2 regions of the Streptomyces sp. NBC_00691 genome follow, and region 2 is predicted to be linked to the other one. Evidence: riboswitches for the same ligand, from Rfam matches in the RefSeq annotation. Region 2 holds a riboswitch; the other holds the start of a gene.

Region 1 (4,508 bases), 800 kb from region 2:
GCGCCCTCCTCGCCGACGAGGAGCAGGTCGAGCGGGCGGGCGAGGGTGAGCAGGGCGCCGACGCCGACGGCGAGGACGGCGGCGGGCAGGGCCAGGGTGTCCCAGCGGGCGCTGCCGAGGCCGCCGAGGGACCAGTACATGGCCTCCTGGAACTGCTCGGGGCGTCCGGCGACGACCAGGAGCAGGGTGGCGAGGGCGGACAGGATGTAGGAGACGGCGACTCCGGCGAGGACGAGCCGGGTGCTGGTCAGGGTGCCGCCGCGGCGCGCGAGCCCGTAGACCAGGACGAGGGAGAGCAGGGCGCCCGCGAAGGCGCCCGCGGGCAGGGCGAGCGTGGTGGTCACGCCGCCGACGAGGCCCACTCCCCCGCCGGCGACCAGGACGAGGACGGCTCCGGCGGAGGCGCCGGAGGAGATCCCGAGGAGGAACGGGTCGGCGAGCCGGTTGCGGACGAGGGCCTGGAGGACGGCGCCGACGACGGCGAGTCCGGCGCCGACGACCGCGCCGAGCAGGACCCTGGGCAGTCGTACGTCGAGGACGATCGTGCGGTACGGGGAGGGGCCGGCGGCGCGCCCGGTGAGGACGTCGATGACCTGGCCGGGCGGGATGCGGACGGAGCCGAGGGCGAGCGAGGCGGTCGCGGCGGCGGCCAGGGCGAGGAGGAGTCCGGCGACGACGAGCGCGTACCGCGGGGTCCCGCCGCCGGCCGCCGTCTTCCCGGGCGGCCCCGGGCGGCCGGTCCGGGCCGGCCGGGGGGCGGGGGCCAGCCGCGCGCCCGGTCGGGCCGGTTCGGTCGGGGGTTCGGACGCGGTGGCGGTCCCGCCCGGCCCGCGCCCGGCGGTCCCGCCGGGCGGCTGCGGGCGGGACGGGGGGCGCGGCGGGGCGGGCGGGTCCTCCGGGGTGCCCGCGACGCGGGCCTCCGTGCTCATCGGGCCGGGTGGAGCTGGGCCGCCAGCTTGTCGACGGCCCCGGGAACGCGGACGCCGAGGACGGTGTCGGAGAGCGGCATCACGGCGAACCGGCGGTTCTTGATCGCGGGGACGTCCTTGAGGGCCGGGTCGTCGAGGAGCCGCTTCTTCTTCTGTTCGACGGTGGTGGAGCCGTAGTCGTAGATGACGACGACCTCGGGCTTGCGGGCGACGACCTGTTCCCAGGTGGCGTCGCCGAAGGCCTTGTCGAGGTCGGCGAAGACGTTGCGGCCGCCGGCGCGGGTGATCAGCTCGTTGCCGATGCCCTTGCCGCCGGCGGTGAACGCGGTCTTGTCGCCGCTGTCGTAGACGAAGACGGAGACGGGTGCGGTGCCCTTGAGGCGCTTCCCGGTGGCGGCGACGGTGGCCTTCGCCTCCCGGACCCATGTGTCGGCCCGGTCGGCGACGCCGAACGTCCGCCCGATCTCGCCGACTTCGCGGTAGAGGTCGTCGACGGAGGGCGAACCGGACGGGCAGTACTCGGTGTTGAGCCGGGTGTCGATGCCGGAGCGCTTCAGGTCGTCGCGGCTCCGGCCGTCCTTGCTCGCGAAGGCGGAGGAGTAACCGCCGTACACGAAGTCGGGGTTCGCGGCGAGCAGGGCCTCCTTGGAGGGGTACTCCTTCGCGAGGACGGGGACGGAGTCGTAGGCCTTCTTGTAGGCGGGGAGGATCGCGTCGTCGAGGTAGGCCGTGCCGACGAGGGACTTCTCCAGGCCGAGGGCGAGCATGACCTCGGTGACGTGCTGGTTCATGGTGACCGCGCGCTTCGGCGGAGCCTCGAAGGTCGTCTTCACACCGCAGTTGGAGACGGTGTACGGGAATCCCGGGGCGGCCTTGGCGGCGGGGCCGTCCGGCGCGGAGGCCGAGCAGGCGGCGAGCAGCGGAAGCAGGGCGGCGGCGGACAGCAGGGGCGTCAGGGGCAGCCGGGTGCGACGGGGCCAGGACATGACGGAACGTGCCTCCTCCGGGGATTTCCACGTCCCCGATCGGTGGTGAGAAGGCGGCAGGTCAGTTCCTGGCTTCCGCCTCCCGGAGGAGACGGTCACAGTGGCGGGACCGTGCCGGATTCGCACCGGCTTCCTGGGTCCTGCCGCCCGTAGGTCCCGGCCAGTGTCTCAGGCGTCGTACTCCTCGACGACCTTGACCTCTTCCTCCGTCACGACGCCCTCGACGATGGTGAAGGAGCGGAACTGGAAGGGGCCGGCGCCGTCGCTGTCGGCGGTGGAGACGAGGACGTAGTGGGCCTGGGGCTCGTTGGCGTACGAGATGTCCGTGCGGGACGGGTAGGCCTCGGTCGCGGTGTGCGAGTGGTAGACGATGACGGGCTCCTCGTCCCGGTCGTCCATCTCGCGGTAGAGCTTGAGCAGGTCCGCGGAGTCGAACTCGTAGAAGGTGGGCGAGCGGGCGGCGTTGAGCATCGGGATGAACCGCTCGGGGCGGCCGGTGCCGACCGGGCCCGCGACCACGCCGCAGGCCTCGTCGGGGTGGTCCGCGCGGGAGTGTTCCACGATCTGGTCGTACAGAGCCCGGGTGATGGTCAGCATGCCGACAGGATAAGCCGACGGGCCGCTCCGTACCGGGGAGTGGTACGGAACGGCCCGTATGCCGAGACGATCGAGGTCAGAGCCGTTTGGGGACGACCCGGGCCGACCGCCCGCGGGGTCCGTCAGGACCGCTTGGCGAAGGCCGCGCCCTCGGGGTTGCGGGACTTCAGGACCAGGTAGGAGACGCCGAGGATGAGACCCCAGACCGGGGCGGCGTACAGCGAGACCCGGGCGCCCTCGTCGATGCCCATCATCACGATGACCATGCCGATGAAGAGGAGCGCGAACCAGCTGGTGTACGGGGCTCCCGGGGCCTTGAAGGTGGACTCGGGGAGCTCGCCGCGGTCGGCCTTGGCCCGGTAGCGGATCTGGCAGACCAGGATCATGATCCAGGCCCACATGCCGGAGATGGTGGCGAAGGAGACCACGTACTCGAAGGCCTTGCCCGGGGCGACGTAGTTGATCCAGACGCCGACCAGCATCAGCGAGGCCGAGAAGGTCAGGCCGAGCAGCGGGGTGCCGCTCTTGGTGAGCTTGGTGAAGACCTTCGGGCCCTGGCCGTTGAGCGCGAGGTCGCGCAGCATGCGGCCGGTGGAGTACATGCCCGAGTTGCAGGAGGAGAGGGCGGCGGTCAGCACCACGAAGTTGACGATGGCGGCGCCGACGCCGAGGCCCATCTTCTGGAAGGCGGCGACGAACGGGGAGACGCCCGGCTGGAACTCGGTCCACGGGACGACCGACAGGATCATGATGAGCGCGCCGACGTAGAAGACGGCGATGCGCCACGGCACGGTGTTGATGGCCTTGGGCAGGACGGTCTTCGGGTCCTTGGACTCGCCGGCGGTGACGCCGACGAGCTCGACGGCGAGGAACGCGAACATGACGATCTGCAGGGTCATCAGCGTGTTGCCGATGCCGGTGGGGAAGAAGCCGCCCTGGTCCCACAGGTGGGTCACGGAGGCGGTGTCGCCGGCGTCGGAGAAGCCGATGGTGAGGATGCCGGCACAGATCAGGATCATGCCGATGATGGCGGTGACCTTGACCATCGAGAACCAGAACTCCAGCTCACCGAAGAGCTTCACGGAGATCAGGTTGGCGCCGTAGAGGACCACCGTGAAGACCAGTGCGGAGATCCACTGCGGGATGTCCCACCAGTACGTCATATAGGTGGCCGCGGCGGTGACTTCGGTGATGCCGGTGACGACCCAGAAGAGCCAGTACGTCCAACCGGTCACGAAGCCCCAGAACGGGCCGACGAACTCCCGTGCGTACTCCGCGAAGGAGCCGGACACGGGGCGGTACATGAGGAGCTCGCCGAGGGCGCGCATGATGAAGAAGATGACCAGGCCCGCGATGGCGTACGCGAGGATCAGGCTGGGCCCCGCCTTGGCGATGGCCTTGCCGGCGCCGAGGAAGAGGCCGGTGCCGATGGCACCGCCGATCGCGATCATCTGGATCTGCCGGGCGCCGAGGCCACGCTGGTAGCCCTCGCCGCCGTCCACGGCCCCGTCGGTGCCGTCGTGCTGCTTGTCGACCTGCACAGAGGTCATGGTGATGCGCCTTTCTCCATGCTGATCCGCGCGACTGCGAGTGCGTCTGCCGCGGATCAGATCCTGATCCCCCCGGATGTGGATGGAGTGCTACCGGCGGTCAGCCGGTCAAAGCGCCCTCGGGAACAGGGGTGGCGTCCCCGAGCGGTCGTGAAGATTTATCACGGGGTGGGACGCGATCGAGGGAGTTACGTGTGGCGCACACCACAGAAAACGGCGGGCGAAAGGGATTCAAGACGGCAAAGCGGACGCTCTGATAACGCATTCGTTACCCGGATTTGAGCGTCCGCTGAGCGAACATCCCGTCACGGAGGGATGTCCGGAGGGGATCGGCCGTCAGGACATCAGGGTCTCGACGAGGGACTCCTGGAGCGCCCCCAGCCAGAGGTACGCCATCACCATCGGCTTGCGCGGGTCGGAGTCCGGCAGCCGGTACAGCTGCTCGC
Region 2 (4,508 bases):
CCCAGGTGGACCATGGCGTCGGCGCCGAAGCCGCCGTCCTCGGCGCGGGCGGCGATCCAGCGGTAGGCGGCCAGGTAGTGGTGGGACGGCGGGAGATCGGGGTCGTGGTAGATCGCGATCGGGTTCTCGCCGAAGCCGCGCGGCGGCTGAATGAGGATCAGGAGGTTCCCGCGCCGCAGCGCGGCGAGGACGATGTCGCCCTCCGGGTTGCGGGACCGGTCCAGGAACATCTCGCCGGGCGCCGGGCCCCAGTGCTCCTCGACATGGGTCCGCAGCTCCTCGGGGAGCGTCGCGTACCAGCGCTTGTAGTCGGCGGCCGGGATGCGGACCGGGTTCCTGGCGAGCTGCTCCTCCGTCAGCCAGTCCTGGTCGTGACCGCCGGCCTCGATGAGGGCGTAGATCAGCTCGTCGCCGTCGCCGGAGACGAGGCCGGGAAGGTCGGCCTCGGGGCCGAAGTCGTAGCCCTCGGCGATCAGCCGGCGCAGCAGCGAGACGGCGGAGGCGGGGGTGTCGAGGCCGACGGCGTTGCCGATGCGGGAGTGCTTCGTCGGGTACGCGGAGAGGACGAGCGCCAGCCTCTTCTCGGCGTTCGGGATGTGCCGGAGGCGGGCGTGCCGTACGGCGATCCCGGCGACGCGGGCCGCGCGCTCGGTGTCGGCGACGTACGCGGGCAGCCCGTCCTCGTCGATCTCCTTGAAGGAGAACGGCACGGTGATGAGCCGGCCGTCGAACTCGGGGACGGCGACCTGGCTGGCGGCGTCCAGCGGGGAGAGGCCCTCGTCGTTCTCCTCCCAGGCGGCGCGCGAACCGGTCAGGCAGAGGGCTTGCAGGATCGGTACGTCGAGCGCGGCCAGCGCGCCCGCGTCCCAGGCCTCCTCGTCGCCGCCGGCCTGTGCCTCGGCGGGCTTGGTGCCGCCCGCCGCGAGGACGGTGGTGACGATCGCGTCGGCGGTGCGGAGGCGGTCGAGCAGCTCCGGCTCGGGGGCGCGCAGGGAGGTCACGTACAGCGGGAGGGCCTGGGCGCCGGTGTCCTCGATCGCCTCGCACAGCGCGTCGACGAAGGCGGTGTTTCCGCTCATGTGGTGGGCGCGGTAGTAGAGCACGGCGACGGTCGGGCCGGTCGTGGTGCGGGCGGTGCGTTCCAGCGGGCCCCAGGTGGGGGCGGCCGCCGGGGACTCGAAGCCGTGCCCGGTGAGCAGGACGGTGTCGGAGAGGAAGCGGGCCAGCTGCTCCAGGTTGGCGGGGCCGCCGTGCGCGAGGTAGGCGTGCGCCTCGGTGGCGACGCCGACGGGGACGGTGGACGCCTCCATCAGCTGGGCGTCGGGGGCCTGTTCGCCGCTGAGGACCACCACCGGCTTTCCGGCGGCGCGCAGGGCGTCGAGGCCCTCCTCCCAGGAGCGGAGGCCGCCGAGGAGGCGGACGACGACGAGTTCGGCCTCGGCCAGGAGGCCGGCCAGTTCGGTGAGGGGGAGACGGGCGGGGTTGGCGAAGCGGTACTCCACCGGGCCGCCGGCCGCGCGGGCGCTGAGCAGGTCGGTGTCGGAGTGCGACAGCAGCAGAAGCATGGCGAGCGCAGGCCTTCCTCGGGGTTGTCCGCGCCCCGGGTGGTCGTGTGGATTGGCGGGAGTTCCTGACTCACCCGTTCCGGTTCGTGCCGAGGCACGTCCGGTACGGGCTCACAGTGGCGGGACCGCGCCGGATTCTCACCGGGCTTCCTCCCCGGGGTCCTGGGACCCCATGCCGTCTGCATAGTAGATCGTGCGGTCGGCGGGCCGGGAGGAGCCGGGGAGTCGGCCGGATCACACCCGGTGGTCGGCCGGTTCCCCGTCGGTATGCTCGCCGCCATGCCGCCCACCCCGCCCCCGACGCCCGAACCGGGCGAACCTCGTATACGGGACCGTGGCGACGCGTGCCCCGGGGCGCTGCGCCTGCACTCCGCCGACGACGGCCGCCTCGCCCGACTCCGCCTGCCCGGCGGCCGCTTGACGTCCCGTCAGGTCGAGACCCTGGCGGACGCGGCGGAGACCCTGGGCGACGGACGGCTCAGCATCACCTCACGCGGCAACGCCGAGCTGCGCGGCCTCGGCGACGACTGCGGGGCCGAGCTGGCGGCACTCCTCGACGAGGCGGGCCTGCTGCCCTCCCCCACCCACGAACGCGTCCGCAACATCGTCGCCTCCCCGGCCTCCGGCCTCGACGGACTCGGCGCCGCCGACGCACAGTTGTGGGCCCGCGAGCTGGACACCCACCTGCGCTCCGCGCCCTGGGCGGCGGCGCTCTCCGGCCGGTTCCTCTTCGTCCTCGACGACGGACGCGGCGACGTCGCCGGGCTCGGCGGGGATGTGACCTTGGTCGCAGTCGGCGGCGGAGAGGCCGAGCTGCACGTCGGCGGCCGGGCCGTCCGGCTCGCGAGCTCCGACGCGCCCGGCGCGGCCCTCGCGGTGGCGGGCGGCTTCCTGGACACGGCACGCAGGGCCGGAACCGGGGCCTGGCGGGTCCGCGAACTCCCCGAGGGGTACGCGGTGGACGTGGCGGCCTCGGGGGTGGGGTCCGAGCCCGTCCCCACGCCGGAACTTCCCCAGGGCCCTCCGCTCACCCCCGGAATCCTCGGGCCCGCCGCCCTCTCCGTCCTCGCCCCGCTCGGTCGCCTCACCGCCGCCCAGCTGCGGGCGCTGCTCCCCGCCGAAGAGGTCCGGCTGACGCCCTGGCGCGGCGTCGTCGTGGCCGGGGCCGGCGCCGACCGGCTGCCCGCCCTCGACGCCGCCGGGCTCGTCACCCGCCCCGACTCCCCCTGGGCCGGTGTCACCGCCTGCACCGGGCGGCCCGGCTGCGCCAAGTCCCTCGCCGACGTCCGCGCCGACGCCGCCCCCGGGCCCGGCACGCACCCCGGGCCCCCCGGCCTGCCCGTGCACTTCTCCGGGTGCGAGCGCCGCTGCGGACACCCGCACGGCACCTGGACCGACGTCCTCGCCACCGCCGACGGCGCCTACCTGGTGGACGGCGTCCCCACCCCCCGTACCGCCCTGCCCGGAGCCGTGACCGCGGCCCGCACGACGAGATGAGCGAGAGCAACAGGATGTTCGACTACGAGAAGGACGGGGCGGAGATCTACCGCCGGTCCTTTGCCACGATCCGCGCCGAGGCGGATCTGGCGGGCCTGCCCGCCGACGTCGCCCAGGTGGCGGTCCGGATGATCCACGCCTGCGGCATGACCGACCTCGTACGCGACATCGCCTGGTCGCCGCGGGTCGTCACGAACGCCCGCGCCGCCCTCCGGGCCGGGGCGCCGATCCTCTGCGACGCGCAGATGGTCGCGAGCGGAGTCACCCGGCGCCGGCTGCCCGCCGACAACGAGGTGATCTGCACCCTCTCGGACCCGTCCGTGCCTGCCCTCGCCGCCGACCTCGGCACCACCCGCTCGGCCGCCGCCCTCGAACTGTGGCGGGACCGCCTCGAAGGCTCCGTCGTCGCCATCGGCAACGCGCCGACCGCCCTCTTCCACCTCCTGCAGATGGTCGCGGAAGGAGCCGGGAGGCCGGCCGCCGTCCTCGGCATACCGGTCGGCTTCATCGGCGCCGCGGAGTCCAAGGACGCCCTGGCCGAGCAGGGCCTGGGCCTCGACTACCTCGTCGTCCGGGGCCGTCGCGGCGGCAGCGCGATGACGGCCGCCGCGATCAACGCGATCGCCCACGAAGCGGAGATCCAGAAGTGACCGGCAAGCTGTACGGCGTCGGGCTCGGCCCCGGCGACCCGGACCTGATGACGGTGGCCGCCGTGAAGGCCATCGCCGCCGCCGACGTGATCGCGTACCACTCGGCCCGCCACGGCCGGTCCATCGCGCGCTCGATCGCCGCCGAGCACCTCCGTGACAACCACATCGAGGAGCGGCTCATGTATCCGCTCACGGTGGAGACCACGGACCACCCGGGCGGCTACCGGGGCGCCCTGAACGACTTCTACGAGGAGGCGGCGGCCCGCCTCGCCGCACACCTCGACGCCGGCCGCACCGTCGCCGTCCTGGCCGAGGGCGACCCGCTGTTCTACGGCTCGTACCAGCACATGCACAAGCGGCTCGCGGACCGCTACGACACCACCGTCATCCCCGGCGTCACCTCGGTGTCCGCCGCCGCCGCCCGGCTCGGCGAGCCGCTGTGCGAGGCGGAGGAGGTCCTCACGATCATCCCCGGCACCCTGCCGGAGGACGAGTTGACGGCCCGTCTCGCGGGCACCGACTCGGCGGTCGTGATGAAGCTCGGCCGCACCTTCCCCACCGTGAAGCGGGCCCTGGAGAGGGCCGGCCGGCTCGACGACGCCCGGTACGTGGAGCGGGCGTTCATGGCGGGCGAGCGGACCGGCGACCTCGTGGACGTCGACCCCGGGTCCGTCCCGTACTTCTCCGTCGCCGTGCTGCCCTCCCGTATCGACCGCGAACCCGCCGTACGCGAGCGGGGCGAGGTCGTCGTGGTCGGCACCGGCCCGGCCGGCGCGCCCTGGCTCACCCCGGAGTC

What was found. A riboswitch is a leader RNA that binds a small molecule or an ion and turns the genes downstream of it on or off. The one in region 2 is predicted to bind cobalamin.
Region 1: linked by a shared signal. The riboswitch ahead of OG392_RS14120 (ABC transporter substrate-binding protein) and the one ahead of cobN (cobaltochelatase subunit CobN) in region 2 are both predicted to bind cobalamin.

Annotation. Positions count from the first base shown of each region.
Region 1 covers NZ_CP109007.1:3,135,564-3,140,071, forward strand. Annotated here, with positions in the region: gene OG392_RS14115 (FecCD family ABC transporter permease) at 1-929, opposite strand, end outside; gene OG392_RS14120 (ABC transporter substrate-binding protein) at 926-1,915, opposite strand; cobalamin riboswitch at 1,958-2,091, opposite strand; gene OG392_RS14125 (M67 family metallopeptidase) at 2,084-2,512, opposite strand; gene OG392_RS14130 (amino acid permease) at 2,635-4,062, opposite strand; gene OG392_RS14135 (DUF2017 domain-containing protein) at 4,399-4,508, opposite strand, start outside.
Region 2 covers NZ_CP109007.1:3,939,823-3,944,330, forward strand. Annotated here, with positions in the region: gene cobN (cobaltochelatase subunit CobN) at 1-1,565, opposite strand, end outside; cobalamin riboswitch at 1,605-1,757, opposite strand; gene OG392_RS17720 (cobalamin biosynthesis protein CobG) at 1,833-3,062, shown strand; gene OG392_RS17725 (precorrin-8X methylmutase) at 3,059-3,712, shown strand; gene cobJ (precorrin-3B C(17)-methyltransferase) at 3,760-4,508, shown strand, end outside.